DNA from 2 places in the Staphylococcus sp. GDY8P57P genome. Region 1 is predicted to be linked to the other one. Evidence: predicted binding sites of a transcription regulator. Region 1 holds the regulator's gene; the other holds the start of a gene.
The links. The regulator NrdR, encoded in region 1, represses ribonucleotide reductase genes. The targets are predictions, from matches to a motif close to AACACNATATATNGTGTT.
Positions count from the first base shown of each region.

Region 2: nrdI (class Ib ribonucleoside-diphosphate reductase assembly flavoprotein NrdI) is a predicted target of NrdR. The motif match lies at 4,009-4,026, and genes of this name have one in related genera.

Region 1 is NZ_JAESLK010000003.1:81,336-98,658, forward strand. It holds gene thrS (threonine--tRNA ligase) at 1-77, opposite strand, end outside; gene dnaI (primosomal protein DnaI) at 385-1,305, opposite strand; gene dnaB (replicative helicase loading/DNA remodeling protein DnaB) at 1,306-2,697, opposite strand; gene nrdR (transcriptional regulator NrdR) at 2,698-3,168, opposite strand; gene gap (type I glyceraldehyde-3-phosphate dehydrogenase) at 3,424-4,449, opposite strand; gene coaE (dephospho-CoA kinase) at 4,672-5,280, opposite strand; gene mutM (bifunctional DNA-formamidopyrimidine glycosylase/DNA-(apurinic or apyrimidinic site) lyase) at 5,297-6,169, opposite strand; gene polA (DNA polymerase I) at 6,185-8,815, opposite strand; gene pnpS (two-component system histidine kinase PnpS) at 8,995-10,692, opposite strand; gene KA878_RS01210 (response regulator transcription factor) at 10,692-11,402, opposite strand; gene icd (NADP-dependent isocitrate dehydrogenase) at 11,769-13,037, opposite strand; gene KA878_RS01220 (citrate synthase) at 13,080-14,198, opposite strand; gene KA878_RS01225 (amino acid permease) at 14,548-15,909, shown strand; gene KA878_RS01230 (tRNA dihydrouridine synthase) at 16,023-17,000, opposite strand.
Region 2 is NZ_JAESLK010000002.1:71,024-88,346, forward strand. It holds gene KA878_RS00365 (S-Cys-Gly-3M3SH uptake peptide MFS transporter) at 199-1,704, opposite strand; gene queF (preQ(1) synthase) at 2,008-2,508, opposite strand; gene KA878_RS00375 (DMT family transporter) at 2,514-3,398, opposite strand; gene nrdI (class Ib ribonucleoside-diphosphate reductase assembly flavoprotein NrdI) at 4,189-4,587, shown strand; gene nrdE (class 1b ribonucleoside-diphosphate reductase subunit alpha) at 4,550-6,655, shown strand; gene nrdF (class 1b ribonucleoside-diphosphate reductase subunit beta) at 6,783-7,751, shown strand; gene KA878_RS00395 (ABC transporter permease) at 8,623-9,597, shown strand; gene KA878_RS00400 (iron chelate uptake ABC transporter family permease subunit) at 9,581-10,540, shown strand; gene KA878_RS00405 (iron ABC transporter ATP-binding protein) at 10,537-11,322, shown strand; gene KA878_RS00410 (ferrated catecholamine ABC transporter substrate-binding lipoprotein SstD) at 11,434-12,471, shown strand; gene KA878_RS00415 (ferrated catecholamine ABC transporter substrate-binding lipoprotein SstD) at 12,729-13,769, shown strand; gene KA878_RS00420 (CHY zinc finger protein) at 13,823-14,137, opposite strand; gene murB (UDP-N-acetylmuramate dehydrogenase) at 14,170-15,093, opposite strand; gene KA878_RS00430 (GrpB family protein) at 15,173-15,688, opposite strand; gene KA878_RS00435 (EMYY motif lipoprotein) at 15,798-16,673, shown strand; gene ytxJ (bacillithiol system redox-active protein YtxJ) at 16,806-17,126, shown strand.

The DNA of each region.
Region 1 (17,323 bases):
GCTATATCTTCAGTTGTTGTTCCTTTATCAAACGCTTTCGAATTGCCATCTGGAAATTGAACATTGATTTGATCCATTTATAAAACCTCCGTAATTAAATTCTATTTTCGTTGAAATAAAAAAACTCGCCCCCTAAAAAAGGGACGAGTTTGTCGTGGTACCACCCTAGTTATTTAGCAATTGCTAAACATCTCTGCTTAAGATAACGGTCTTGAGCCGGGCATTGATTACCAATACCTAATAATGAAGGAGTAATAACTTAATATGTTAGCTAAATTCTCATCCTAAATATTAGCTCGCTGTATAACATGGATTAAATTATCATATCTTCAACTATTTCAACGATTAAGATTTATCTTAATTATACAATAGTTATTTTAAATTTCAATTATTTCTTAAATTTTTACCATCTAAATAATATGGTGTTGACAATGTTTTAATTCTTTCTATAATTCTAGCTGCTTTCGTTTCTTCTGCACCTTCACGCGTAATCGATAAATGATGCTCTAACTCGTCAAAATTTAAATTTGATGAGAAAAATGTTGGAAGTTCTTGGACCATTCGATAGTGTAACAATGGACCAATCACTTCATCTCTCACCCATGGTGTCACTTCTTCTGCGCCAATATCATCTATCATTAATATTTTTGCTTCTCTTATGCGTTGTAACTTAGTTTCGTAACTACCATCTTTGAAGCCACTTTTAAGTGTACGAATATATTCAGGTAAATAAACAATCGTAGAGGCGATACTTTTAGCTTTAAGTTGGTTTGCAATTGCACCTAAGATAAACGACTTACCTGTTCCAAAAGGACCATGAATATACATACCTTTTACCTTCTCGCCATTAACTAATTGCTTGCACATATCATTCGCATGTTTAGCGATAGCTAGTCGATGTATATCTGAATCATAGATATCTTTCATCTTAGCGTTTAACGTATCGCGTTGCATATGGTGTGAAGTTATTAAATGCGCATTGAATTTTTCTTCATCATGTTTAATTTTGCATGGACACATATTATAACGAATTTTTATTCTATTATTCTCCACATATAATTCAGGAACATGTCCTTTTACAAAATTCGGACAGTGTTCGTAATCATGACCATCATAAATCTTTTGTTGATCTTTATACTCTTGTAATACATTCAAATCATTATCAATGATGTCGTTCGTCAATTCAGATTGATGCTGGTTTAAGAATGCTTTTACAGCAGGGTCATTTATGACTTGCTGCTTGATTTTAGCAATTCGTTTCTCTAAATCTCCATTTGCTTTGATAATACTATTAAATGACTTCATTTAATCCTCCTCCCAATCACGTATGAGTTGCTCACGGAATGCAGCGCGTTCTTTTTCAAAACGTTCCTGTTCTTCTTTAGTTAGTGCTTTTTCCTGTTTTTCCTGTCCTCTATTTTTCAACCATTTTGGCGTTTTCTCTCTAGATACAATTTCTCGAGATTTAGCATATCGTTTTCTTGATTGAGATTTATCGTTGCCTTTGTAATCGGCTTTTTGCTCACTAGCTTTTAATGCGTAGTCATATGCCTCTTTTGCAGACTTAATGCCCAATTTCTTCCAGTTGGATGCAATTTCTAAAATGTATGTCTTTGGTAATTTCATATCATTTTTTAACATGACAAATTGAAGCAAAATATTTATAACACCAAAGTTTAACTTTTCTCTTTCAATTAATTCTTCAACCATTTTCTTTTGTTGGAATGTTGGCTCTGACCCAGACCAAGATGTCAACATATCGATTGGGCTCGTTTCCTCTAACAATTGCAACCAATTATTATCTGTAGTGACTTGTTCTGACGATGTAGCTTGCCGAATATGAGTAACTTCACTTTGGCTTTCACTGCTACCTTTTGGTTCCAGCTCAGGTAATTGTTGATTATGTTCAATCAAATAATACGAACGGGCATGTTTTCTAATTTCTTCATGCGATAACTGTTGATTACTTGTAATAGAATTTAAAATAATACGCTTCATAGCATCTTCTGTTAAACCATATAAAGTCGCTAATTGAACTATTAAATCTTTGGTTTCTTTAGTAATAATTTCATCACTAATAAAATGATTACGTAGCATCTCTTTTAAAATTTCAAAATCAAACGACACATTAGATAAATCAATACCATTGTATGACTTTTCTTTTTTTATTGATGATGCATCTACAGGAACATTAGCATGAGGTACTTTAAATACATCAGTAAATTTGCGCGTAACTTGTTGAAAGCCATTTAAATCAGGTTCTTGTTTTTTAAAATAATTTTTTAGGCTTTTATAACGTTGTTTATCAACTTGATTATATAAGTAAACAGATAACATAGGATCATTAAAAAACTGATATGCAGTAGGTGGCTGTACTAATTCATAAATGAAAAATGATTGTTGTTCATCGTGATTTACATATGTTTTAATCAAACCGATTGCTTCTAATAAATCCATGTATTGACGAAATTCTGCCAAATTCAATTTTAATTCATTCATGATTGTATAGTGTGTTAATGTTTCATCACTGTTCACAAATTGGTTCATAAAATGATATGTACCTATAGCTTGTGCGCCTATTAAGGGCATATACAATCGATTAAGTATCTCCAAATGATTATGATTAAATTGGAATTGACGATACACTTTATAACCGTCATGCGGGCTTAAACCATATTCATATGAGTGCAAACTCATTTATATATCACTCCGTTTATTATCATTCAAGATGCCTTGCATTGATGCTAATAATTGATCAACATCTTTAAATTCCTTATATACTGAAGCAAATCTTACATAAGATACTTGATCAACATGCATTAATAAATTCATTACATGTTCTCCAATATCTCTAGAAGAAATTTCTGTTTGGCCGCTATCACGTAATTGCCATTCAACCTTATTCGTAATATCCTCTAATTGCTGATAACGTACAGGTCGCTTCTCACATGATCTAACAAGTCCATTCAATATTTTCTCTCTTAAAAATTGTTCTCGCGTCCCATCCTTCTTAACCACAATCAATGGACTTACTTCTATATGTTCAAATGTCGTAAATCGAGTGCCACAATTTTCACATTCTCTTCTACGTCTAATTGCATTAGCATCATCTGCATGTCTTGAATCAACAACACGCGAATGCGTTGAACTACATTTTGGGCATTTCATTTCTTTCACCCTCTTGAATAGATTATGATTCATTATACTATAAAAGCATTCTAGACAAAAGAAGTCCAATGCGCATTAAAAACACACTAAAATTTAAAAAAATTAATAAAAATTCTAATTCACGTATAACCTATTCCTTAATTTCTAATACTATGTAAAAGGTTTGTAACTAAATGATATAAAACAAAAAAGCGAGACTATTTAATCTTAGTTAAAAGATTTAATAGTCTCGCGATATTTGACTGTTAAAATTTATTATTTCGCAGTCGCAACATTTTCAGAACCAATTAATTTGGCAATTTGTTGAGCAACTTCAACTACTCTATTTGAATAACCCCACTCGTTATCGTACCATGCAATCACTTTTACTTTATTATCCCCCATTACAATTGTGTTTTGAGCATCAATGACTGCTGAATTAGGGTTAGTATTAAAGTCCATCGAAACTAATGGTGCATCTTCTACATCAAGAATGCCATCTAAATCTGCATTACGGAATGCATCGTTAACTTGTTCTGCTGTTACGTTTTCTTTTAAATCAACCACTAAATCAACAAGTGAAACGTTTTTAGTTGGTACACGTAAAGCTAAACCATGAAGTTTACCTTCTAATTCTGGGAGTACTTCTTTTAAAGCTTTAGCAGCACCAGTTGACGTTGGTATAATACTTTCGTTACAAGAACGTGCGCGACGTAAATCTTTATGTGGATTATCTATATTGTTTTGATCATTTGTAATTGCATGAACTGTTGTCATAAGACCATTAACAATACCAAATTGATCATTTAAAACTTTAGCTACCGGTCCAATACAGTTTGTTGTACATGACGCATTACTAAAAATGTCATACGTTTCAACATCTAATTGATTATCATTTACCCCTTTGACTACCATTTGTACATGTCCACCTTTAGATGGTCCAGTTAATAATACTTTTTTAGCCCCTGCTTTGATATGTCCAATCGCTTTGTCACCATGATTAAATTTACCCGTAGCTTCAATAACGATATCAATATCTAACGCTTCCCAAGGTAAATTTTCAGGGTTACGGTCAGACACAAGTTTAATATCATGTCCATCGACACGGATACCATTCTCAATAGGTTCAACCTTCTTATCGAATCTACCATGAGTAGTATCATAATTAATTAGATGCGCAATTGTTTCAGGTGGATAGCTTGCGTTAATCGCTACAATATTTAAGTCTTCTTTATGTAAAGCGATTCTTAACACCATTCTACCAATTCTACCCATACCATTAATTGCTATATTTGTTGACATTTAAAGCACCCCTTGATTGTTTGTTTATATGTTATACTTTATAAAAATAGTGTAACATAATAACGAAAATTTGAAAGCGTTTTCTGATGATTTTAAAAAATTTTTTTAAGCTGATTATTTTAAACTAGCAAAAAGCTCTAATAAACGTATTAATGCAAAAATTAAAGTTTAAGCATGTTTCGTCTACTAGAGCTATAATTTATAAATTGAGTCACATAAAATTTATATTTCTCTATTGATAAACCCTTTTTCAGTTAATAGTTGTTCTAAATTTTGTTTAAGTTCTAACTTATCTCCTAGGTTATCTATAACATGATCTGCCATTCTACTTTTTTTATCAATTGAAATTTGGCTATACACACGCGCTTTAGCATCTTCAAGTGACAATTGATTACGTTCCATCAATCTCTCTATTTGGATGCTTTCAGATGTATAAACTAACCATACTTCATCCACCGTATCCTGTAATTCATTTTCAAAAAGGAGTGGAATATCCATAATGACATCATAACCTTGATTAAGATAGTTTTGTTTCTCTTTTTCCATTATTTCTCTAACTATTGGATGAACGATATCATTTAACTCGATGCGCTTTTCTGGATGATTAAACACAATTTCTCCTACGTATTGACGATCCATTTCACCTTCATCTGTGATAGCACGTTCACCAAAAACAGTACGCACTTGTTCTAAACCTTTCGTTCCTTTTGCAACAGCTTGTCTTGAAGCGATGTCAGCATCTACAACCTTAAAACCATATGCTGTCAATAATTCAGAAACCGTTGATTTACCTGTGGCAATACCACCTGTTAACCCTATTACTTTTGGCATAAATATTCACTCACCTTTATTTCTGACAATGTGGGCAGAAATGACTATTACGTGTAGCCACTACCTTTTGCTCAATATCATGCCCACAAACGTTACATGTCTTTTGTTTATATACATTTAAATGTAATTGCATTTCTCCTGTTTTACCATCTGCATGACGATAATCTGAAATGCTAGTACCACCGTTGTTTATACCCTCTTTTAACACTTCTTGAACATAGTAAAACAACATTTGACGTTCTTGATTTGAAGTTTGTTTAACTTTCCGATCTGGTAATACACCTGCTCTAAACAAAGCTTCACACGCATAAATATTGCCACATCCTGCTATCATCTTATGATCAAGTAGCATTTGTTTAATGGGTTTATTTTGATATTTTTTAAGTTTAATACGATTTAAAAAGTGATTTAATGCATCATCATTAAATGGTTCAGGTGCAATATCAAGAAAAGCAGGGTAATCTTGGAAAGACGCCAAATTTCTTAACTCCCCAAATCGTCTGATATCCGAATATACTAGTTGTTTACCATTATCTAAGTGAAATACAACATGCCAATGTTTTCGATAATTTGGTGTACTAATATCCGATAATTTATCAACGATAAAAAAGCCTCCTGCCATACCTAAATGACTTAATATAATACGTTGAGTTTGGTTTTTTTGAATTGTGAAAACAATATATTTACTTCTACGTTCCACAGATTGAATAGCGTACCCTTCGCTATTCAATCGGAACCCATCCAAGTTGATACCCTTAATGATGGTCTCTTTTCCTTGTTGTTTTCCTTCTATAACTTTACTTGAAAATGTCACACTTTTAATTGTCGCATTTAAGATATAAGGTTCAATCCCTCTCTTTACATGTTCAACCTCTGGTAATTCTGGCATTTCTAATTCCTCTTTCTATTTTGCATCATACCATGTAGCTCCATAATTAGAGTCTACTTTTAGCGGTACATCTAATTGTAGTGCGTGTTCCATAATTTCTTCAACAAATAAACTGAAATCCTCTACTTCATTTGCTGGCATCTCGAAAATCAACTCATCGTGTACTTGTAATAACAATTGCGCATGGTATGACGTTTGTTTTATTTGTTTATCAAATTCAACCATTGCTAACTTAATAATATCTGCCGCACTACCTTGTATTGGCGTATTCATTGCTGTACGTTCAGCAAATCCTCTTAAATTAAAGTTTCGACTATTAATATCAGGAATATATCTACGACGATGCAATAATGTTTCCACAAATCCATCCGCTTTAGCATCTTTAACGATGTCAGACATATATTGTTTTACACCTGGAAAACTAGCTAAATAATCATCGATAAATGCTTTCGCTTTTTTTCGCGTAATATTCAAGCTTTGACTTAAACCATAATCACTAATACCGTAAACGATGCCAAAGTTAACAGCTTTCGCTTGTCTACGCATTAGCGCATCAACCTCTTCCGCTTCTACTCCAAATACTTTCATTGCAGTTGCAGTATGGACATCTCTTTCGTGAATAAATGCCTCTTTCATACTTTCATCCTGAGTGATATGCGCAAGCACACGTAATTCAATTTGAGAATAGTCTGCTGATAAAATCACACTGTCATTAGAAGTGGGTTTGAAGGCTCTTCTAATTTTACGTCCTTCTTCAAGACGAACAGGTATATTTTGTAAGTTTGGATCTACACTTGATAAACGTCCCGTTTGTGCTAACGTTTGGTTGAAGCGGGTATGAATGCGATTATCATCACTAATTACTTTTTGTAACCCTTCAACATAGGTAGATTGTAATTTAGATAATTGACGATATTCTAGAATGTAATCAATGATAGGATGTTGACCTTGTAGTTGTTCTAACACATCAACCGCAGTAGAATAACCTGTTTTAGTTTTCTTAATGACTGGTAATTCCAAAGTTTCAAATAGTACTACACCTAGTTGTTTAGGAGAATTAATATTAAATTCTTCTCCAGCTGCCTCATGTATATTACTGATTAATAAATCTAATTTCCCTTGAATTTCAGACTGCATTTCTTTCAAATCATTAGCATCAGTGAAAATGCCAGTTTCTTCCATTTCACTCAAGATGCGCGCTAATGGAAGTTCTAAGTTTAACAATAAATCTATTTGTTGATGTAATTTTAGTTCATCAACCATTTCAGGTTTACAAGCATGAATTGCCTCAGTAATGGATGCAATATGCTTATCTAAAACCGAATCTTCTGGAATGTGTCGTTTTTTTCCTTTTCCATAGATTGACACATCATCTTGAACATAGTTTTGTTTATAGTTACTAACAACCGAATTAACATCTTCAATTGTTCTTGATGGATCGATAATATAACTAGCTAACATAACATCAAACACAATATTTTTAATATCAATGTCTAATCTATGTGCAACAACGTATGTTTTTTTAGCATCATAAACTACTTTTTCTGTAGTTTCATTCTCTAGCCAATCAATCAGTTCTGGATAATCTTTAAGTTGATCAGCAGGAATAACAATGTGATCCACACCATTGTAGAAGCCAAATTTGAGAATAGCATCTTGTAAGTAATTGGTACCATCCACTTCAATATGGATGACCGCTTCTTTTAAATCATTAAAATTAATCTTGTTGAAATCATTATGTACTTCAAATACTTTGTTTTCTTGAGATTCTTCTGATGGATTACTATCGATATCAGCTAAGAGTTGTTTGAATTCTAACTTTTTAAACAGTTCAATTTTATCTTGATTATCATCTTGATTATCTAATTTAGTATCTTTAAGTGCTACTTCAATTGGACTGTCTTTATTTATTGTTGCTAAATCTTTACTCATGAATGCATCGTCACGACTATTCTCAAGTTTTTCTTTTAATTTTTTTCCTGAAACTGCATCTAAATTTTCATAGACACCTTCAACCGTATTAAATTGTTTCAATAACTTGATAGCTGTCTTCTCACCCACACCAGCAACACCTGGGATGTTATCAGAAGTATCACCCATGAGTCCCTTCATATCAATAATTTGACTAGGTACAAGCCCATCATATTTTTCATTAATAAATTCTGGAGTATAATGATCGACATCTGTAACACCTTTTTTAGTGTAATAGATGGTTACATGATCAGTAGCGAGTTGAGTTAAGTCTCTATCACCTGTAACAATGATTGTTTCAAATCCTTGCTCATTTGCTTCTTTGCTTAATGTACCAATGATATCATCAGCTTCGTAGTTCTCTAACTCATAATGTTTGATATGATACGTATCCAATAGTTGTCGAATATACGGGAATTGTTCACTTAATTCCGGTGGCGTGCTTTGTCTACCGCCTTTATATTCACTATATTTTGAATGTCTAAATGTAGTTTTGCCTGCATCAAACGCAACTAAAAAATGACTTGGTTGTTCTTCTCTTAAAATCTTTTCAAGTAACATCGCAAAACCATATATTGCATTCGTATGTATTCCTGCTTTGTTAGAAAGAAGTGGTAATGCATAAAATGCTCGAAAACTTAAACTATTACCATCAATTAAAACTAGTTTATTCAAAGCGTATACCTCCAGAGTGATTTTATTATATTTTAGCATATTCAGAGTTCGTTAACGAATGTATGGTTTCTTCAAAAGTCTTTGTTTGGTTAAAAATTTCTGCAAATAAAAAAGGCACTCTCGTTTCATTAATCAATTGAATAATTGAAAATGAACGAAAGGCCTTAATGGATGAAATATTATTTTTGTTCATCTATGAATGAAACTCTAAATAACGAACCTTCACCAATATTGCTCTCAACATTTATTGTACCATGATGTGCTTCGACAATATGTTTCGTTATAGACAACCCTAAGCCTGTGCCACCTGAATCTCTACTTCTCGCTTTATCTACACGATAAAATCTTTCGAAAATATGGTTTTGGTCACTCTTCTCAATTCCTATGCCAAAATCTTGAATTTCTAAGTTAACTTCAAGTCCTTTTCTATAAATTCTTACAATAACGTCACTATTTTCAAGTGAATAATTAATCGCATTTGAAAGTAAATTAGTAATGACTTGTGCCATTTTATTTTCATGTGCTTCTATGATGATATCTTTTTCAATTTCAGGCAAAATGCTAATATTTTTATATCTTGCTTGGTTTTGTAGATTATCAATAGTAGTATAAGCAAGTTCTGAGAGATTCACAAACGATGTTTCTATCTCAGTTTGTTGTTCGATATGAGATAAATCTAATAAGTCCGCAACAAGAGACTCAATACGATTAGATTCTTTTAAAATGATGTTTAAAAACATATCAAGCGATTCTTCATCGTTTTTTGCACCTTCAATTAATGTTTCAGCAAAACCTTTAATAGAAGTTATAGGCGTTTTAAGTTCATGAGAAACATTTGCCACAAATTCACGTCGTAAGTTTTCTAATTTTTTAAGATTTGTAATGTCATGCATAACAACAACCATACCTTGTAATTTCTTTTTAGATTTACTAAGTATTGGAACACAAGATAGATCAAAATATTTATGATGAACGTTATTTAATACGATTTCAATTTGATCATAGAGTGGCTTTTCAGTTTTAAAACTTTCTAAAATCAATTGTTGAATTTTAGTATCTAAATATGAGGTATACTTTTTATTTTCAACCTTACCATTTGGTCTAAACAAATCATAATAGGCGTGGTTTGCAACTACGATTTCGCCATGTTTGTCAATCATTAAAACGGAACTTGGAATATTTTCTAATGTAGTTTTTAAACGATTAGATTGCATTTTTTGCTTATTATTAAGCTTTTGTAAGCGTCTAGCCAAATCATTAGTTGTAACAAACAGTGCTTTGGTCTCCTTGACATTACTTTCAGGCACGCGAACATGATAATAGCCATCAGCGATTAACGAAGTCGCATAAGTAACCTCATTAATCGGTCTAATATATGTACGATGAATGCTTCTAACTGCCAAATATATTGCTAAAAGAACAATAATTCCAATTAAAGATAAATACTTCCACATACTCTTCTGTAATTCAAGAATTTCAGTATTCATCCCACTTATGTATACCGTTTTATCATTAATAACCGTTTTGAATGTATATCTTACCTGTCCATTTTCTCGATTATAAATAATATTAGACGGATTAGCTTCATTATCAATGTTATCATTAAATTTATGTTGATTCCCTGTTTGATAAATCACTTCTCCGTTTTTAGTAATCTTAACGATTAGATTTTGATTAGCTGAAATGTTCTTTATTTCCTTATTGTCATTTTGTTTGTTTAATTTGAGGAAATTTTCGGAAACATGTTTGAGCTCTGTGACTTGCGCTGTTGATAATATTTGATAAATTGTATGATGAATAATGATGCCTAAACCAATAAAACTGATAATGGTAATTGTACTTAATAATAATAATAACCGATGATGAAATTTAAGCATTAAGCCTTAGGTCTTTCTAATTTGTAACCAAGTCCACGAACAGTTTTGATTAATTTAGGTTGTTTTGGATTCTCTTCGAGCTTATCTCGCAAATGGCTAATGTGAACGTCTACAATTCGAGAATCGCCTGCGAATTCATAATTCCAAACTGAATTCAACATATGTTCACGGGTAATTACTCGCCCTTGTCTCTCTATGAGATATAATAGTAATTCAAACTCTTTAGGCGTAAGTTCTAATAACTCATCATCTTTATAAACTTCAAAGAACTCAGGTCTGATTCGAATGTTCTCAATCAATATATCCTCATCATCAACATCTTCTTTTTCAATTTCACTAGCAAATTTAGATCTTCTCAAGATAGCCTTCACTCTTGCAACTACTTCTCTCGGTGAAAAAGGTTTTGTCATATAGTCATCTGCACCTAATTCTAATCCTAATACGCGATCAAACTCATCATCTTTTGCAGTTAGCATTAAAATAGGGACTAAATTTTTATCAGAACGTATTGTTTTACATACTTCAATACCATCTTTTTTAGGTAACATTACATCCAAAACGACAAGTTCTGGTTGAATTTCATTTACCTTTTCCAAAGCTTCTTCGCCATCGTATGCTACTTCAACGATGTAACCAGCCGTTTCAAGATTATATTTTAATAAAGTTACAATTGATTGCTCATCGTCAACCACTAATACTTTTTGTGACATAATGTGCCTCCCTGAATAAATATAACATTTCAATTTCATTATAACGGAAGTTAAAACAAAAATAACATACAACATATTAAATTTACATAATCTTAACAATCAAATTATCATTTTCTAATTATTGAGTATTTGTATTACTATTATTTAAATATTGTTAAGGAAATATAAAATTATTTAACTGATTTTTTATAAAAAAAGGAATGGAACTGGATTTATTTAAATACCAAGTTCCACTCCTTTGAGTGATAGCAACTTCGAGAAAGGGTTTAAATAAAGCCTTTCTCAGATGTATTGCTAACTATCAAATTATCATGATTTAACTAAGATTACTTTGTATGAACAACTAAGCTTTGTTCACTTATTGACTTATTTTAAGTTTTTAATTAATTCATCAGCGAAATCTGAAGTAGATACTTCAGTAGCGCCATCCATTAAGCGTGCAAAATCATAAGTTACAACTTTAGATGCGATTGTCGCTTCAATTGCATCAGTAATCTTATCAGCAGCTTCTTGCCAGCCTAAATGTTCTAACATTAACACTGAACTTAACAATTCAGAAGATGGATTAACTTTATTTAAACCAGCATATTTAGGTGCTGTACCATGTGTTGCTTCAAAAATAGCGTGACCAGATTCATAGTTAATGTTTGCACCAGGTGCGATACCAATACCACCTACTTGAGCGGCTAAAGCATCTGAAATATAGTCACCGTTAAGATTCATTGTAGCAACAACATCATGTTCGGCTGGACGAGTTAAAATTTGTTGTAAGAAAATGTCAGCAATAGAATCTTTAATAATGATTTTTCCATCTTGTTCAGCTTTTTCTTGCGCTTGATTAGCTGCATCTTTACCATCTTGTTCAACTATTTCGTCATATTGTTGCCATGTAAATACTTTATCAGCAAATTCATTATGTGCTACATCATAGCCCCATTGTTTGAATGCACCTTCAGTAAATTTCATGATATTACCTTTATGAACAAGCGTTACCGTTTTACGGTCATTATCGATTGCATATTGGATTGCTGCTCTAACTAATCGCTCAGTACCTTCTTTAGAAACCGGTTTGACACCGATACCTGAAGTTTCTGGGAATCGAATATTCGTAGCACCCATTTCATTTTGTAAGAAATCAATTATTTTTTTAACTTCATCAGTACCCTCTTTAAATTCAATACCAGCATAAATATCTTCAGTGTTTTCACGGAAGATTACCATATCAACATCTTGTGGACGTTTAACAGGTGAAGGTACACCTTTGAACCAGCGTACTGGACGTAAGCAAGTAAATAAGTCTAACTCTTGACGTAAAGCAACATTTAATGAACGAATACCACCACCGATTGGCGTAGTTAATGGCCCTTTAATTGCAATTAAATATTCTTTTATTGTATCTAATGTTTCTTGAGGTAACCATTCACCAGTTTCGTCATAAGCTTTTTGACCAGCTAGAACTTCTTTCCATTCAATACGTTTCTCACCGTTATAAGCTTTTTCAACAGCTGCATCGATAACACGGCTTGCTGCTTTCCAAATATCTGGTCCAATACCATCACCAATTATGAAAGGAATAATTGGTTCATTAGGGACGTTTAATCCATCATTTAATCTTGTAATTTTTTCAGCTGACATAATTTTACCTCCAAATATTGTGAATCTATTTAACTTTATTTTTTATCTTTCTTCAATTGGTACATACTTACGATCTGTTTCACCGATGTAATTAGCTCTTGGACGCATAATTCTATTATCACGATATTGTTCTAGAATATGTGCAGTCCAACCTGATGTACGACTTACTGCGAATATAGGCGTAAATAAATCATGTGGGATATCCATACTATGATATACCGTAGCACTGAAGAAATCGACATTAGGAATAAGGCCTTTTTCTTCTTTCATACGTTTTTCAATAGCAATTGAAATATCATATAATTCGCTTCTACCAGTTTCAGAAGTAATTTTACGGCTCATCTCACGTAAATATTTGGCTCTAGGATCTCCGTCTTTATAAACTCTGTGACCGAATCCCATAATTTTTTCTTTGTTTTTGAATTTTTCATCTAAGTAAGCATCCACTTCATCTACTGATTTAACATCAGAAAGCATGCTCATAACTTGTTCATTCGCACCACCATGTAATGGTCCTTTTAATGAACCTACTGCAGCTGCAATGCCTGAATACATATCAGATAAAGAAGAAACGGCACAACGAGCTGTAAATGCAGAAGCATTAAGCTCATGGTCTGCATGCAATACTAAAGCTTTATTAAATGCTTCAACTTCAGTATCTGTAGGTAATTCCCCTCTTAACATATATAAGAAGTTCGCTGCATAGCCTAAATCAGGATTTGGTTTAACAGGTTCTTTTCCTTCACGAACACGTGCAAATGCTGTAACTAAAGAAGCAATTTTAGCTTGAATACGAATGGCTCTTTCTTTTCTATTTTCTTCTGTTTCATTTTCAGCATCAGGATCAAAGTGTGCAATATATGATACAGATGTACGTAATGCCGTCATAGGATGCACATTATCCGTCGCATATTCTTCAAAATGTTTATAAACTCTTGGATTTAGAGTCATATAATGATTTAATTTTTCTCTCAATGCATCTAATTCATCTTGTGTTGGTAGTCTATAGTTCCATAATAAGAACACGACTTCTTCAAATAATGCATTTTCTGCTAAATCATCAATATCATATCCCGCATATGTTAATTGACTATCAATAATTGAACTGATTTTTGTTTCAGCTGCAATTACCCCTTCTAAACCTTTTTGTAATTCTGCCATAAGTAATTCCCCTTTTCTTATACATAATGTAATGGCTTTCAAGTACCATTATAGCCAAACAAATAACTTTTGTGAACGATTATATATCGCTCAATAAATGGTAATTAACTTTAATTTAATAGACTTATTTTTACTCAAATACCCAATAAACGCCATTATATAAGCATTCAATCCAATTCAAATTATGTAATTAATGAGAAAATATTGAAAATTTCATTTTTATTATCAAGCTTGATTACAATTATTTAATCAAAATTTAAAGGAATTTTTAGAAAATATTAGAAAAATAATTGTCGAATTGAATATATAGGTGCATAATAATATTAATTAAATGTAAGGGAGTTGTCTTATGGCTGAAGAAAAATTACAAAGAGGATTGAGTAATCGTCATGTGCAATTGATTGCTATTGGCGGCGCTATTGGTACTGGGTTATTCTTGGGAGCAGGTCAAACCATAGCAATGACTGGTCCATCTATTCTATTAACTTATATTATTATAGGTTTCATGTTGTTCATGTTTATGAGAGGCTTAGGTGAGATTATTATTCAAAATACTCGCTTCAAATCTTTCGCCGACGTGACAAATGAATACATAGGACCATTTGCTGGTTTCGTTACTGGTTGGACATATTGGTTATGTTGGATTATAACAGGTATGGCAGAAGTTACAGCGGTTGCGAAGTACGTTAGTTTCTGGTTCCCTGCAATTCCTAACTGGATCAGTGCACTATTTTGTGTACTTATATTAATGCTATTTAATTTACTAAGTGCTAAATTATTTGGCGAATTAGAATTCTGGTTCGCTATTATCAAAATCATAACAATTATTGCTTTAATTGTTGTAGGTTTAGTGATGATTTTAATTGCTTATAAAACACAATTTGGACATGCTAGTTTCACAAATTTATATAAACATGGCATATTTACTAATGGTGCATCTGGTTTCTTTATGTCATTCCAAATGGCGTTATTCTCATTCGTAGGTATCGAAATGATTGGTGTTACTGCAGGCGAAACTAAAGACCCAGAAAAAACAATTCCAAAAGCGATTAATGCTGTACCTTTGAGAATTTTAGTATTCTATGTGGGTGCATTAGCAGTTATCATGTCTATTATTCCTTGGGATAAAGTTGATCCTAATGAGAGTCCATTTGTTAGATTATTCTCATTAATAGGTATTCCTTTCGCTGCTGGATTAATCAACTTTGTAGTACTTACTGCGGCAGCTTCATCTTGTAATAGTGGTATATTCTCAAATAGCCGTATGCTATTCGGATTATCTGAGCAAGACCAAGCACCACCAATCTTTAGAAGTACAAATAAAAATGGTGTTCCTCATTTTGCTATCATTGGTTCATCAGCATTATTATTAGTTACAGCGTTATTAAACTATATTTTCCCTGACGCTACATTAGTGTTTACGTATGTAACTACTATTTCGACTGTATTATTTATTATCGTATGGGCATTAATTATTATTGCTTATATTAATTATCACAGAAAAAATCCAGAGTTACATAAAACTGTATCATATAAACTTCCTGGTGGTAAATATATGGGTTATGCAATTTTAGTATTCTTCTTCTTAGTATTTTGTTTATTATTTGTAAATGAAACAACTAGAAATGCTATCTTCCTAACTCCTATATGGTTTGTACTATTAGGTTTAATGTACTTAAGATATAGACAAGTTGCAAAACGTACTAAATAGTTGAAACATTGATTAAGACGTAAAAAGGCCAGTAGATGAATTGTTATCAATTCATCTGCTGGCCTTTTATTGTTATCACTGCTGTTGAGATAGTGTCTATGTCGGTTCGAATATCAATCTATTGTTTCTTTAATATTAGCTTCGAATTCATCCAATAGCGCACGTGCTTCATCAACAGACTCTGTACTCATTAATTGATGACGTAATTGGCTAGCACCTTTGATACCTTTTACGTAAATCTTGAAAAATCTTCGTAAACTTTTGAATTGTTGGCTTTCATCATTACTATATTTTTCAAACAATGTTAAATGCAATCTAAATAGATCTAATAATTCTTTACTTGAGTGTTCACGAGGTTCTTTTTCAAAAGCAAAAGGATTATTAAAAATCCCTCTACCAATCATAACGCCATCTACCCCGTATTTGGTCGCAAGTTCTAGTCCAGTTTGTCTATCAGGAATGTCACCATTAATCGTTAGTAACGTATTTGGGGCAATCTCATCTCTTAACTCTTTAATCGCTTCAATTAATTCCCAATGAGCATCTACTTTACTCATTTCTTTACGCGTTCTGAGATGGATTGATAAGTTTGCAATGTCTTGTTCAAAGACATGCTTTAACCAATCTCTCCACTCATCGATATCGTAATATCCTAGACGTGTTTTTACACTTACTGGTAAGCCTCCTGCTTTTGTTGCTTGAATAATTGCTGCCGCAGTTTCTGGTCTTAGTATTAAACCAGACCCCTTTCCTTTCTTAGCCACATTAGCAACAGGACATCCCATATTTAAATCTATACCTTTAAATCCCATGTCCGCTAAACCAAAGCTCATCTCTCTAAATTGTTCTGGCTTATCTCCCCATATATGGGCTACCATTGGCTGTTCATCTTCACTAAAAGTCAACCTTCCACGTACACTATGGATACCTTCTGGATGACAAAAACTTTCAGTGTTAGTGAATTCAGTGAAAAAAACATCAGGTCTTGCTGCTTCACTTACAACGTGACGAAAAACAATATCAGTTACATCCTCCATTGGTGCCAAAATAAAAAAAGGACGTGGTAATTCACTCCAAAAATTTTCTTTCATAATTATTAAACCTTCTTATATTAGTATCTCAAATTTTATCCATGCTATATTACCATAAAAAATAAACATATTCAAAATGAAGTTTTCTAAGTTCCATAAACTTCTATGCAAAAACAGAACGGGAGTGGCACAGTGTTCACTGTCTCACTCCCGTATCGAAGACTAAAATGTTGAAAAACTTCTTTCACAAAAATATTCCAATTCTAGTCAACTACTGTGGTTTAGCAATGTAGCATAAATAATACATTTTATATTGTACACTTTAGCTAATCATAATGACTCTTTAAGCGTCTCATACACTACGCAATTGTGCTTTTATCATC
Region 2 (17,323 bases), on a different contig from region 1:
TTTCGTAATTTACTTTAATTATCTTATATTTACCCGAAATCAGGTTTACTTAATTATGATTTGCGTATTTCAAGTGCTCAAGTCTTTATGATTACACTTTTTACGTTGATACACAAAGAAAAAGGATGGAACAGAATTCAATTTGAATTCATTGTTCCATCCCTAAATATTAGGACACTTTTTAAATAGTCTAAAAGGTTAATGAATACCTTTCATTGCTTTAGAAATCTTCGGTGTGAAAGCTAAGATAATCACAGTAATGACAATTGCGACACTACCTAAGAAGATAAAGTAATTTGTTTGACCTAAAGGTTCAATTAATTTAACTAACGTACCATTAAGTGCTTGTGCAGATGCGTTTGTTAATAACCAAACACTCATCATTTGCGCATTAAATGCTTTCGGTGCTAATTTAACTGCTGCACTATTACCTGTAGGAGATAAACATAATTCACCAACTACACAGATTACATAAGATAGGATAACCCAGTTTACTGAGAAGTGTGAATCACCATAACTCATACCGATAAGTCCCATTAGAATATATGAAGCACCTGCTAATAAGGTACCAATACCAAACTTGACTGGTAAGCTTGGTTGTCTTTTACCCATTTTTAACCAGATTGTTGAAACGACTGGTGCGAAGAGTAGGATAAATAATGGGTTAATTGATTGGAACCATGCTTCACCAAATTGTGTCTGCCAACCAAATAAATTCAGTTGCATATCAGAACGCTCTAATCCATAAATATTTAAAACGTTTGAACCTTGTTCTTGAATTCCCCAGAATAACATTCCTAGAATAAATAATGGAATAAATGCTTTAACGCGAGAACGTTCTACATCTGTAACTTCTTTACTACGAATCATCGTTGTAAAGTAAATAATTGGTAATGCAATACCTAGAACTAAAACAGTATTACTAATAAGGTTAAATGATAATGTATTAGTAAAGTATGTAACTAATAATACAATAGCAATTACAATTACAACTAAGCTAACAATTAATCCATATTTTCTTTTTTCTTCAGGAGAAAGTGGATTTGTTGGATTCATACCAACAGAGCCTAAATTTTTCTTGTTGAAAATCATATACCATACTAAACCTAATGCCATACCAATTGCTGCGATTAAGAAACCGCCGTGATAATTTTTCACATCAAGGAAATGTTGCAAGATAATTGGTGAAATTAATGCACCTAAGTTAACTGACATATAGAATATAACGAACCCAGCATCCATACGTGTATCATTCTCAGGATATAATCGTCCAACAATGTTTGAAATATTTGGTTTCATTAAACCAGAACCGATAATGATAAAGAACATTGATGCAAATAACCCAAACATTGCGAATGGTAAACTTAAACAAATATGTCCAATAATAATCAATACTGCACCGATCAAGGTCGCGCCTCTAGTACCGAAGAGTCTATCTGCGACCCATGCACCTGGAATTGAAGACATGTAAATTAATGCCCCGTAAACGGACATAATAGACATTGCAGTCGTTTGGTCAATGCCTAGACCACCATTTTTAATTTGGTCATACATGTAGAAAATGAGCATGGCGCGCATACCGTAATAACTAAATCGCTCCCAAAATTCTACAAAGAATAGTACACCTAAGCCATTAGGATGTCCGAAGAATCCACGCTGAGGTATTGTTTGAACTGCTTGTTCATGGGAATTGTTTGTTGCCATATGTATCCCAATCCTTTCTTCCCTTTAAAGACTGAAATTTAATAATCAAGATGATGATATGTAAAATAATGTAATTTCTTAAAAATAGAAATTTTTAGAAATTTCAGTCAATGAGTTGATGATTTAAAATTGAATGAGAATAAGTTGCTTTATTTAGATCATCTTACTCTTTTGTAATTTTAAATGATAATAATAAAATACGCTTTAATTCACTAATAGGCAATAGTAAATTTAAATAAAATATCACAAATAATGAAAAAATCCACTAAATTGTCAAACAATTTAGTGGATTTTATTAATCTTTTATCTATTATCTATTTTTTCTGGATATAAATCGTGGTTCATTAATCGATGCTCAGCCATTTTTTCATATTTAGAATTAGGGCGACCATAATTTGTATATGGATCGATAGAGATACCACCACGTGGCGTGAATTTACCCCAAACTTCGATATAATGTGGATCCATTAACTCTATTAAATCATTCATAATAATATTCATGCAATCCTCGTGGAAGTCGCCATGATTTCTAAAGCTAAATAAGTATAATTTTAATGATTTAGATTCTACCATTTTAACATTTGGAATATATGAAATATAAATGGTAGCGAAATCCGGTTGACCTGTAATAGGACAAAGAGATGTAAATTCAGGACAATTAAATTTTACGAAGTAATCGCGCCCTTGATGTTTATTGTCAAATGTTTCTAAAACTTCTGGCGTATAGTCAAATTCATATTTATTGTTTTGATTACCTAATAAAGTAATATCTTGTAGTTCTTCTTTTTGACGTCCTTGCGTCATATGAATCACTCCTTAGTGTTAGTTTGGTGTTGCGTTGTTACTGTTTGTCGTCGCGCTTTTTCAAACATATAATAGCTTGCGCCGATGATAATGACATAACCAATGAGTGCATAGAAATCTGGTGTTTCTCCGAACAGAATAAATCCGAAGACTGCCGTGAAAATAATCGAAGCATACGTAAAGATAGATATGTCCTTCGCAGGTGCAAAGCTATAGGCAAGTGTAATACCAATTTGGCCAACTGCTGCTGAAAGACCCGCTCCTAAAAGGTAAACCATTTGTATCGTTGTCATTGGTTCATATGTCGCAATTGAAAACGGAATTAAAACGACAACTGAAAATAATGAAAAATAAAACACGATAGTATAAGGTGCTTCTCTAGTACTAAGTGCACGAACACATGTGTATGCAGAGGCTGCGAAAATACCTGAGAATAATCCGGCTAATGACGTAATCATTGTTGAAGAGAACTCAGGTTTAACGATAAATAACATACCAAAGATTGCTACTATCATAGCAACGATTTGATATTTACGAACTTTCTCATTTAGAAAAATTAAACTCAGTAAAATAGTCCAAAAAGGATTAAGTTTCATTAGAGTATCTGCATCGCTTAATACCATATGATCAATGGCATATATATTTAATAAGACACCTATAAGTCCTAATGTGGAGCGAGAAATTAACAGAGGTTGACTACTTAATTTCCCGAACATAGGCTGTTTATATTTAAATATGAAAAACAATGGGATAAACATTGCGACAAAATTTCTTGCTAATGATTTTTGAAATACAGGTAAGTCTCCTGCAAGCCTGAAAAATACAGACATAAAACTAAAACCAATCGCTGAAATTAGAATTGCAATGATGCCCTTAACTTTTGGATTCAAGGTTAATCGCCTCATTTGTAAAAAATTACCGTATATATAGTAGCATAATTCAATTAGTAATGCATAAATACTTGAAAATAATATGGGGATGTAATATGATTTAAACACGAACAAATGTTCTGTTTAAATAAAAACACGTTAGATGCCATTTTTTTATAAATGTTATATTCGTGTTTTTAGAGAGAGACATAATATATATTTGAATAATTGTACAAAATACATTGATTGTTTAAATAATTGGTCTTCAAGAACGCTGACAATTCAATCATTTATATTGCTGGTGAAAATGCAACTAAAACACATTAAATATTCAAAAATAAATATTTGTATCAATTTAACTTTGATGTGATGCACATTCAGACGTTTTTCCGAACTTTTGTCACGAAATAGTTACTTTCAATTGAGAGAGCAATTCTGTATAATGAAACACAGAATATAGTATTGAATTTGTAAATGAACCACAACATGTTGTGGTTGTATAAAAAGTTTGTGTTATACAAATTATTCATTTTAATAGAAATTTCACACTGGATTTTAAGTATAAATCCCCAATTCAATGCTATTTATACGAACGAGCTAATAGATGAAATAGTCTCGAAATTTTAGTCTAAACACTACATGTAGTGGCTAGAAATGAAAGTCACTTCTTTTAAGTATAACAATCATCAGCTAGTTGACATCCAAATAAATGTCTAAAATATGTCGTATTTAATGTCTAGCAAGTTTTCTTATTTAATTAAGAGAACTTCTTTTTAGTTAATAATATGGACTGACGAAAGAAGGCGTTCCAATGAAAGTAGTTTATTTCTCTTTTTCTGGTAATGTAAGAAGATTTATCAAGCGAAGTGAAATTTCAGATGTAATGGAAATAACTAAAGATAATTGTACAGATCCATTTGATGAACCTTATATTTTAGTTACGGGAACAATTGGATTTGGTGAAGTGCCTAAAGAAGTACAATCGTTTTTAGATGTTAATCATCAAAATTTACGCGCAGTTGTAGCAAGTGGTAACCGAAACTGGGGACAAAACTTTGCTAAAGCGGGTAAAACAATTTCCGAATCATATCATGTACCTCTATTAATGAAATTTGAAGTACAAGGTTCTAATAAAGATGTTATTGAATTTAAAAATAAGGTGGGGCATTTCAATGAAAATGATGAACGAGAAAAAGTACAATCATATTGAACTAAATAATGAAGTTACGAAACGTAAAGATAATGGTTTCTTTAACTTAGAGAAGGATCAGGAAGCATTAGCGGTTTACCTTGAAGAAATCCATGATAAAACAATTTATTTTGACAGTGAGATTGAACGATTACACTATCTCGTAGATAACAATTTTTATTTTAATGTCTTCGAGAAATATAGCGAAGCAGACTTAGTTGAAATCACTGAATTTGCTAAATCAATCAACTTTGAATTTGCAAGCTACATGTCTGCTAGTAAGTTCTATAAAGATTATGCGTTAAAAACTAACGATAAATCACAATATCTAGAAGATTATAATCAACACGTCGCAATCGTTGCGCTTTATTTAGCAGACGGAAATAAACAACAAGCAAAGCAATTTATTCTAGCAATGATTGAACAACGATACCAACCTGCGACACCAACGTTCTTAAATGCAGGACGCGCACGTCGTGGTGAATTAGTATCATGTTTCTTGTTAGAAGTGGATGATAGCTTAAATTCTATCAACTTCATTGATTCTACTGCCAAACAGCTAAGTAAAATTGGTGGTGGTGTAGCAATCAACCTATCTAAATTACGTGCCCGTGGTGAAGCTATTAAAGGTATTAAAGGTGTAGCGAAAGGTGTGTTACCTGTAGCGAAAGCGTTAGAGGGTGGATTTAGCTACGCGGATCAACTCGGTCAACGTCCAGGTGCTGGTGCTGTCTATTTAAATATCTTCCATTATGATGTTGAAGAATTCTTAGACACTAAAAAAGTAAACGCTGATGAAGACTTGCGTTTATCAACAATTTCTACTGGTTTGATTGTACCTTCTAAATTCTTTGATTTAGCAAAAGAAGGCAAAGATTTCTATATGTTTGCACCACATACGGTTAAACAAGAATATGGTGTAACACTAGATGATATTGATTTAGAAAAATATTATGACGATATGGTAGCAAACCCTAATATCGTTAAGAAGAAAAAAGATGCAAGAGAAATGTTGAATATGATTGCACAAACACAATTACAATCGGGCTATCCATATTTAATGTTTAAAGATAATGCGAATAAAGTGCATGCCAATTCAAATATTGGTCAAATTAAAATGAGTAATTTATGTACAGAAATCTTCCAGTTACAAGAAACATCAGTAATTAACGATTATGGTATTGAAGATGAAATCAAACGTGATATATCTTGTAACTTAGGTTCATTAAATATCGTTAACGTCATGGAAACAGGTAAAATTAAAGACTCTGTTCATACTGGAATGGATGCGTTAACTGTAGTTAGTGATGAAGCTAATATCCAAAATGCACCAGGCGTTAGAAAAGCAAATAGTGAGTTACACTCAGTTGGACTCGGTGTTATGAACTTACATGGTTATTTAGCTAAAAATAAAATAGGGTATGAATCAGAAGAAGCTAAAGATTTTGCGAATATATTCTTCATGATGATGAACTACTACTCAATTGAGCGTTCAATGGAAATTGCTAAAGAACGTGGTGAAGTATATCAAGATTTTGATAAGTCTGATTATGCTAGTGGCAAATATTTTGATTTCTATACATCTCAAGACTTTGAACCTAAATTTGAAAAGGTAAAACGTTTATTTGATCATATTGATATTCCAACGGCTAATGATTGGAAAGCATTACAAGAACAAGTGCAACAACATGGTTTATATCATGCATATAGATTAGCGATTGCACCTACACAAAGTATTTCATATGTACAAAATGCAACAAGTTCAGTTATGCCAATTGTTGATCAAATTGAGCGTCGTACGTACGGAAACGCTGAAACATTCTACCCAATGCCATTCTTGTCTCCAGAGACAATGTGGTACTATAAATCAGCTTTCAATACTGATCAAATGAAACTCATCGATTTGATTGCTACGATTCAAACACACGTGGACCAAGGTATTTCAACAATCTTATATGTGAATTCTGAAATTTCAACACGTGAATTATCAAGATTATATGTTTATGCGCATCACAAAGGGCTTAAATCACTATATTATACGCGTAATAAATTATTAAGCGTTGAAGAATGTACAAGTTGCGCAATTTAATTTTTAGAAGTTAATAGAATAAAGTATTAAATAGGGGAAGGTTGTAGGGTCAACACGACAAATTGATTCACCTCCTTTCCCTTTAACGAATGAGATTTGCTTTTTAGTAATTAAGGAGGATTTTTAAATGAAGGCCGTCAATTGGAATACCCAAGAAGATATGACGAATATGTTTTGGCGTCAGAATATCTCTCAGATGTGGGTAGAAACAGAATTTAAAGTATCAAAAGATATTGCAAGTTGGAAGACACTAACTGAAGACGAGAAAAATACATTTAAACGTGCATTAGCAGGATTAACAGGATTGGATACGCATCAAGCAGATGATGGTATGCCGTTGATTATGTTACACACAACAGACTTACGTAAAAAAGCAGTGTATTCATTTATGGCAATGATGGAACAAATTCATGCGAAAAGTTATTCACATATTTTTACAACTTTACTTCCTTCTAGTGAAACGAACTATTTGCTAGATACTTGGGTTATTGAAGAGCCTCATTTAAAATATAAATCTGATAAAATTATCGAAAATTATCATAAATTGTGGGGAAAAGAAGCCTCTATATATGATCAATATATTGCGAGAGTTTCAAGTGTATTTTTAGAGACATTCCTATTCTATTCTGGTTTCTATTATCCTCTATACCTAGCTGGGCAAGGTAGAATGACTACTTCTGGTGAGATCATTAGAAAGATTTTATTAGACGAATCGATACATGGTGTATTTACAGGACTAGATGCACAAAGTTTGCGTAATGAACTTTCTGAAAATGAAAAACAAAAAGCAGACAAAGAAATGTATAAATTATTAGAGGATTTATATGCAAATGAAGTCTCTTATACACACTTGCTATATGATGATATCGGATTAAGTGAAGATGTATTGAATTATGTTCAATATAACGGAAATAAAGCTTTATCAAATTTAGGTTTCGAACCTTATTTTGAGGAAAAAGAATTTAATCCTATCATTGAAAATGCTTTAGATACTTCAACTAAAAACCATGACTTCTTCTCAGTAAAAGGTGATGGTTACACATTGGCATTAAATGTAGAAGCATTACAAGATGAAGATTTTATTTTTGAAGATTAATCAGTAACAATATGATATAAATGAGATAATATCTGAGGCCTAGTTCTCAGAACGTTAGCCAGTAAATGCGTTTTAACAAATGCATTTACTGGCTTCTTTATTTATAATACTTCGTATTGTTGGCTTGCTTGCCCAACGTGCTTTGCTTGTAGAAACTGATTAACTCAGTTTCTCTGTGTTGGGGCCCTTCTTATGGAATGGTTTCAGCCTGTAGTCCTCTAAAGGCGATCTTAGATAGATAATCACTCACATAAGTTGCTTCGTGTTCCTGGGGTGCCGTCTCTAAAGTAGTTCTTTGATTTTAATCATTAGAACTACTTACTTAAGTGTGTAAACACTTAAGTTCCTCACCCCCAGCTTGTTTTGTTTGTAGATTTTCATGTTGAAAATCTCTTTGCTAGGGCCCCGCGCGCAAAAATATTCGTCATTCATCTCTAGAATTTCTTACTTAAGTGCTATTGCACTTAGGTTCATTAAAATTACTGCTCCCCTAGGAGTCTCCGCAACTATGTTTCGTTATCTATCTTAGAACTATTTACGTAAGTGTGTGCACTTAAGTTCCTCAACCCCAGCTCGTTTTGCTTGTTGATTTTCATATTGAAAGTCTCTTTGCCGCGGACCTTTTTTGGTTGTGATACGTCTGATTGTTGGCCATCATGATGAAACAACTTAACCGTGTTATCTATTATGTGTTCGGTTCGTACAATCTAAATTATTTCTTTCGATTCATGTATAAATATGAATATATCTTCAAATTACTATTGAAATTCAGGTCAGTAATCTTTAATATTGATTATAGCGACAATGATAATCATTATCGTTGATAACGACTATCATTTCAATACATATAGCAAGACGAGGAGAATAGATAGTGAAGTTTTTATTTAAGGGTTATGTTTTACTTATCATATTAGTATGTTTAACTATAGTCTCCTTATTTGTTGGGGTGAGTCAGCTCTCTCTTTCAGATATTTTCCACTTAAACGAAGAACAGCAAAATATTTTGTTTTCAAGTCGTATACCTAGAACAGTTAGTATTCTTCTTTCTGGTAGTTCACTCGCATTAGCAGGATTAATTATGCAGCAAATGATGCAAAATAAATTTGTAAGCCCGACGACGGCAGGAACAATGGAATGGGCTAAGTTAGGTATTTTAATTTCGCTTATTTTTTTCCCAAAAGGTCATATATTAATTAAATTATTATTTGCGGTTGGATTAAGTTTGGCAGGGACATTCTTATTTGTGAAATTAATTAATTTAATTCGTGTTAAAGAAGTTATCTTTGTGCCATTACTAGGAATTATGATTGGTGGTATTGTATCCAGTTTCACGACATTTATTGCCTTAAGAACTAACGCATTGCAAAGCATTGGGAACTGGATGAATGGCAACTTTGCAATTATAACAAGTGGACGCTATGAAGTTCTTTATCTTGTTGTGCCGCTACTGATTATTGCGTTTATCTTCGCAAATCACTTTACGATTGCTGGTATGGGGAAAGATTTTAGCCATAACTTGGGTGTTAGCTATGAAAAAATTATAAATATTGCATTGTTCATTACAGCTGCACTGACGGCATTAGTAGTTGTTACTGTAGGTACGCTACCATTTTTAGGTCTGATCGTACCAAATATTATTTCGATGTATAGAGGTGACCATTTAAAAAATGCACTTCCACATACACTCATGCTAGGATCAATATTTGTATTGTTCGCTGATATCGTAGGTAGATTGATTGTCTATCCTTATGAAATTAATATCGGATTGACTATTGGTGTCTTCGGAACAGTGATATTCCTAATATTACTAATGAAAGGTAGAAAGCATTATGCAAATGAGTTCTAACAAGAAAATTACCATATTAATTATTGCGACAATTTGCATGGCAGCATTTTACTTATTAGTAGGTTTAGACTATGAGATTTTTCAGTATCAATTTCAAAGTCGGTTGAGAAAATTGGTGCTTATCCTCATTGTAGGTGGTGCGATTGGGGCATCAGTTGTTATCTTTCAAGCGATTACAACCAACCGATTATTAACACCATCAATTATGGGATTGGATTCTGTTTATTTATTTGTAAAAGTGTTGCCAGTCTTTTTAGTAGGTACACAAGCTGCAGTTGTCACTAATGTATACTTGAACTTTTTTGTGACACTAATTGCTATGGTCTTATTTTCATTATTGCTATTTGAAGGCATGTTCAAATTAGGGAACTTCTCAGTATATTTTATTTTACTTGTAGGTGTGATTTTAGGGACATTCTTCCGAAGTATTACGAGTTTTATCCAGTTGATTATGGATCCTGAGTCGTTCTTAGCAGTACAAAGTGCTATGTTTGCAAGTTTTGAGGCATCTAACTCTAAACTTGTCCTTATTTCTACATGCTTATTACTTGTTTTAATTGTGATTACAGTGATATTGCGTCCATACTTAGATGTATTACTACTTGGAAGAGCGCAAGCAATCAATTTAGGTGTATCTTATGAGACAATGACGCGTTTACTTCTTATATTAGTGGCTTTATTGGTCTCTATCTCAACGGCTTTGGTTGGTCCGGTTACATTCTTAGGATTATTAACTGTAAATTTAGCACATGAATTAATGAAGACGTATGAACACAAATACATTTTGCCAGCAACCATTTTAATTAGCTGGATCAGTTTATTTTTAGCACAATGGGTTGTTGAAAATTTATTTGAAGCTACAACAGAGTTTAGCTTAATCATTGATTTAATCGGTGGTAGTTACTTCATTTACTTACTTGTCAAAAGGAGAAGTGCAAATTGATTGAGATTAAAAATTTAGATAAAGCGATACAGAATAAGCCAATTTTAAAAAATATTAACGTTGATATTCAGAAAGGTAGGCTCACCTCTCTTATAGGACCCAATGGCGCTGGTAAAAGTACCTTATTATCTGCGGTAAGTCGCTTATTTGAGTATGAAAAGGGTTCAATTAAGATTGAAGGTAAAGCAGTCGATGATTATAAAAGTGATGATTTAGCTAAAAAGTTAAGCATTTTAAAACAGACGAATCATACAGATATGAATATAACGATTGAACAATTAGTAAACTTTGGTCGATTCCCTTATTCAAAAGGACGTATGAAGAAGGAAGATTATGAACAAGTTGAGTATGCGCTAGATTTATTGCAGCTTCAAAACATTCGTCATCGAAATATTAAAACGTTATCTGGGGGTCAACGACAACGTGCGTATATTGCAATGACTATTGCGCAAGATACGGATTATATTTTATTAGATGAACCGTTAAACAATCTAGATATGAAACATTCTGTGCAGATTATGCAAACGTTACGCCGACTTTGTAAAGACTTAAACAAAACAATTGTCATTGTTCTACATGACATCAATTTTGCGTCATGTTATTCAGACGATATCATCGCATTAAAAGATGGTGAAATCGTCAAAGCAGATACAAGAGATAATGTTATTCAGACCGAGATTCTAAAGCAATTATATGAAATGGATGTTCATATTGAAGAGATCAGAGGGCAACGCATTTGTCTGTATTACGATGAAATCACATTTGACTCACTTTGTAATTAAATCATTTAACCTCATATTTTAAAGGGGTGATGCTATTAGAAGACGTAGACAAGAGAGAAGTCCATCGATACGCAGCATAAAGGTTAAATAATTTTTAGAGGAGTCGTACATATGAAAAAGACAGTCTTATTTTTAGTCTTATCTTTAGTATTAGTTTTATCAGCTTGTAGTAATGGATCAAGTAGTAACGATTCAGGATCTAAAAGTGATAGCAAAGATTCAAAAGAAACTGTAAAAATCAAAAATAATTTTGAAGCTTCAGGTGAAGAACGCGACGGTAGTGATGCTAAGAAAGTTAGCAACACAGTTGAAGTTCCTAAAAATCCTAAAAATGCAATTGTTTTAGACTATGGTGCTTTAGATGTACTTAAAGAATTAGGCGTGGCAGATAAAGTCAAAGGTTTACCAAAAGGTGAAAACAATGAATCATTACCAGATTTCCTAAAAGACTTTAAAGATGATAAATACGTAAATACTGGAAATCTTAAAGAAGTGAATTTCGATAAAGTAGCAGCCGCTAAACCTGAAGTAATATTCATTTCAGGTAGAACTGCCAATCAGAAAAATTTAGATGAATTCAAAAAAGCAGCCCCAGACGCTAAAATCGTTTACGTTGGTGCTGATGAGAAAAATCTAGTTAAAGACATGAAGAAAAACACTGAAAACTTAGGTAAAATTTACAACAAAGAAGATAAAGCTAAAGACATCAACGAAGAGTTAGATGAAAAAATCGCTGAAATGAAAGATGAAACTAAAAACTTTGATAAAACTGTAATGTATTTATTAGTAAACGAAGGTGAATTATCAACTTATGGTCCTGGTGGAAGATTTGGTGGTTTAGTATTTGATACATTAGGCTTCAAACCAGCAGATAAAAACGTAAGTAATAGTTCACATGGCCAAAATGTGAACAATGAATACATCAGTGAGCACAATCCAGATGTTATTTTAGCAATGGACCGTGGTGAAGTGGTTGGTGGTGAATCAACTGCTAAAAAAGTATTAAGCAACGACGTTATTAAAAATGTTAAAGCAGTTAAAAATGACAAAGTATATCAATTAGATCCTAAATTATGGTACTTTGCATCAGGTTCATCTACTACTACAATTAAACAAATTGATGAATTAGAAGAAGTCGTAGATAAATAGACCATTTCAAAGCATCTAAATTATAATGCTTAGGCTAAAAGTCAGTGAATGCGTGTACAAATGCATTCATTGACTTTTTTATTTAGAAAATAAGTTAGTCCTATCATGTATTAAAAAAATACGCTTATACTTCAACATTATATTCAGTATAGCTTGCAACTTTTTATTGAAAAATATTTTATAATAAAGTAATATATTTTTAAGTGATATTGATAATCGTTATCACTTAAATACAACAACAAGAGGATGTTGCAACGATGAAGAAAATAATTGTGTTTTTAGTATTAAGTCTTGCCTTAGTTTTAACGGCATGTGGCAAAAGTTCAGATAGCGATCATGGTGCCGCAAAAAAAGATGACAATAAAGACATCGTTCAAATAGAAAATAATTATAAGACACGAGGCGAGAAGAAAGATAAAAGTGACGCTAAAGAGGTTAAAGAAACGGTGGATGTTCCTAAGCATCCAAAGCGTGCAATTGTCTTTGATTACGGTGCTGTCGATGTATTGAAAACATTTGGCGTACAAGACCAAATTATTGGTTTACCTAAAGGTGAGAAAAATGCGGCATTACCTGAATTTCTTTCAGAATTTAAAGATGAGAAATACATCAATACGGGTAATTTAATGCAAATTAATTTTGATAAAGTAGCTAAAGCAAAACCAGAAGTGATTTATATTTCTGGAAGAACAGCAACCGTGAAAAATATAGATGAATTGAAGAAGGCTGCACCAAACGCCAAAATTGTTTATGTTGGTGCTAGCGAGAAAAATTATATTAATGATATGAAATCAGTAACAACAAAATTAGGTAAAATTTATGGTAAAGAAGATAAAGCAAAATCTTTAAATGACGCACTGGATAAAAAAATAGCAGATACAAAAGCAAAAGTTGAAAAAATAGATAAGAAAACGATGTACTTGTTAGTTAATGAAGGTGAGTTATCAACTTTCGGTCCAGGTGGTAGATTTGGTGATTTAATTTATAATACACTAGGCTTTAAACCGACTGATATGCATGTTAAAGCTAGCCCACACGGTCAAAATATTAATAATGAGTATATTACAACTAAAAATCCTGACATTATTCTAGCGATGGATAGAGGACAAGTTGTGAGTGGTAAATCAAGCGCGAAACAAACGTTATCTAATGATGTAATTAAAGGTGTGAATGCCGTTAAACACGGCAATGTTTATGAACTCGATCCTAAACTATGGTACTTTAGCGCAGGATCAACGTCTACGACAATCAAACAAATTGATGAATTAAATCACATTATTGAAAAATTAAATAAATAAGAAACAAATAATGGCTTAGTAACCATCTGTCAATCGTTACTAAGCCATTATTATTATAATTCAAAATATAAATGATAGTGAAATTTACAACGACTATTAAAATGTGCCTTACATTTCGGACATAGCTCTGTCATCATATAGTCTTGAATAGACATCTCATGTTTACATACACCACACATAATCGCTTTTTCATTGAATTCTTGTTCTGACCATCGTTGAATGGGGTGTGACGCATGTTCCTCATGACATTGATAACACGGGTAATATGTATTACAACATTTAAATTTAATAGCGATTACATCTAAAAATGTATGATAGTGTGTACAGCGTGTTTCATTATCTACAAGCGAACCATAGACCTTTGGCATCATTCATCGTCTCCTATCAACGTACCATGTTGTTATTCTTCAGGATGTTCTCCGATAATACGAACCTCACGATGAAGTTCAACATCAAATTTTTCTTTTACTACTTTTTGAACATGATGAATTAAATCTTCATAATCTGTAGCTGTTCCATTGTCTACATTAACCATAAATCCGGCATGTTTTTTTGAAACTTCTACACCACCAATTCGATGGCCTTGTAAGTTTGAATCTTGTATTAATTTGCCTGCGAAATGACCAGGTGGACGTTGGAATACACTTCCGCATGATGGGTACTCAAGCGGTTGTTTAGATTCGCGACGTTCAGTTAAGTCATCCATCTTAGCTTGAATATCGTCTAGTTGACCTGGTTCAAGTGTAAATGCAGCTTCAAGTACGACTAAATGTTGTTTTTGAACAATACTATTTCTGTAATCTAATTCTAATTCTTTATTAGTCAATTGAATTAAATCACCTTGTTCATTAACGCAAAGTGCGTAATCAATGCAATCTTTGATTTCGCCGCCATATGCGCCAGCATTCATATAAACGGCGCCTCCAACCGAACCAGGAATACCACAAGCAAACTCTAATCCTGTTAACACGTGGTCTCTAGCAGCACGTGACACATCAATAATTGCCGCACCGCTTCCTGCAATAATAGCATCGTCAGATACATTGATGTGATTTAATGACAATAAGCTAATTACAATGCCACGAATGCCACCTTCACGAATAATAATATTTGATCCATTTCCAAGATAAGTAACAGGGATAGCCTTCTCTTTGGCATAGCGTACAATAGCTTGGACGTCTTCATTTTTAGTCGGTGATAAATAAAAATCAGCATTACCACCAGTTTCAGTGTATGTATAGCGTTTGAGTGGTTCATTAACTTTAATAATATCTTCAGGTATTAAGGACTTTAAATCTTGTAAGATGTCTTCTTGCTTTAACATAAGTACATCCTTTCTTCTCTTCTATAATCTACCTTTTATTATAGCAATTTTGTCGATGATTTGCGAAGACGACAACGTTTTATAACTTTTGATAGATGTCTTCGAAGTATTTCTGCTTTTGATTTTCATAGGGTCTTATATAATTAATATGTTGAATGATAGAATGCTTTTTTTCTGAAAAATGATGCGCAATATCTGGCAATGTTGCAAGTGCATTGTCAACATCAATGTACTGTTTGAATAGCAAGGTATCCATTTGAATGATATGTAAGCGAATGGTTTGCTTTAAATCAATCATATTATTAAACTTTGCCATCATCACTTTCTTCTTAAAGGGATGATGGAGACGATAAAAGCCTAAATAATTCAATCGTTTCTCGTCTAAAGCTGTGATATCATGTAAATTATTTACACCCACTAAAACATCTAGAATAGGTTCAGTTGCATAATTAAAATGACGTGTGCCTCCGATATGTTGTGTGAATTTTACAGGAGAATCTAGCAAGTTGAATAGCGATGCTTTCGTAGTTTGATATAATGTATCATACTCGTTGTGTGCGTCATCTTGAATAAAAGGTTGAACGGTTGCGTACATACGTATCTCCTTTAAATGGTAAGTTTTGTCAAATTCTGAAATACTATAACACAAATCATTTTCAATATAAATAGCTTTAGGTATAATACGTGGTGATAGGAGTGCATTTATGAAGAAATTAGCAATACTTTCTATAATGTTGATATGTGGCGTATTACTCGCATCGTGTGGTAATCAAAAGCGTGCAGATTTAAATGATTTCCAAACACAACTGAATAAGGTTGAAGATGAGAAGAAAGACGTCAAAACAGTGATGGATAAAATTCATTTAAAACAATTAGACCAATTAAGCAAGACGGACACCACTGATAAGAATAAAAGAGAATTTAAAGCGTTGCAGAAGGATATAAACAAGCACTTAATTCCTGAATTTAAGAAATATGAAAAATCGGCTAAACAATTACCTGCTGAACATCAAGATGTTAAAGATTTAAAAGATAAGTATTTGCAAAATGTGAAACAAGAAAAACAATCCATCTATGACATTAAAGCCTTTGTAGATTTATGTAATAGATCAATCAAGGCGAATGAGGATATATTGGATTATACTAAACTATTTGAAAGCAATCGCTCACAGGTAGAAACACAAATTCAAAAAGCAACGAACCAAGAAGATGCGAATCAATTAACATCTAAAATTGAAAATAACAATCAGAAGTTGAAAGAGGCAGCACAAAAATATTTAGAGCGTGATGATACGACTACTAATAAAGCAATAGATGATCATATTAAGCCATTGATTGAGAAGCAAATAACAGAATTGAATCAAACGAATATTACTGATCCAAAAGTTAACAGTGCGCGTAAAAATGCTATTGAAATGTATTATAATTTATTGAATTATTATGATACGCGAGAAACAACCATCGAGATAGAGAAAAAACTTTCTAAAATTGATGTAGAAAAGTTACCGAAAACGGGTAAAGAATTAAGTAAGGATAATAGTGGATTTTACGAAGAATTGAAAAAGTTAAAAAAGCAATAAGTAGACACAGTTATTAAAATTAAAATTTTTGGTTAACAATGGACAATGAAATGTGTATAATTGAACCCATTGAGTAGTTTATAATGATTATAAAGTGCAATATGGACATAAATAATTTTAGAGGTGAATAGAATGGCTATAAAGCTGAGTTCGATTGACCAGTTTGAACAAGTACTTAAAGACAATAAATATGTATTTGTATTAAAACATAGTGATACTTGTCCAATCTCAGCAGATGCATACGATCAATTTAACAAGTTTTTATATGAAAGAGATATGGATGGCTATTATTTAGTCGTTCAAGAAGAAAGAAAACTTTCTGACTATATCGCTGAAAAGACCCATGTGAAACATGAATCTCCACAAGCATTCTATTTTATTGATGGAGAAGCAAAGTGGAACGCGAGTCACAGTGATATTAACGTATCTTCATTAGCGCAAGCTGAAGAATAATAGATCACGACTTAAGAAAGTAAAGATTAAATTCAAATAACAACCATTGTTTAAGGCTACATTTTAAAAGGACAGTAGCCGGCGACACTGAGAAGATGGCCATATCAGGCGTCTCTTAGTGCGCATCATCCTTACAGGGGGACATGAATTCAAAGTGAATTCTGCGTCACCCCTGTTTTTTATTTATGTTATTATAA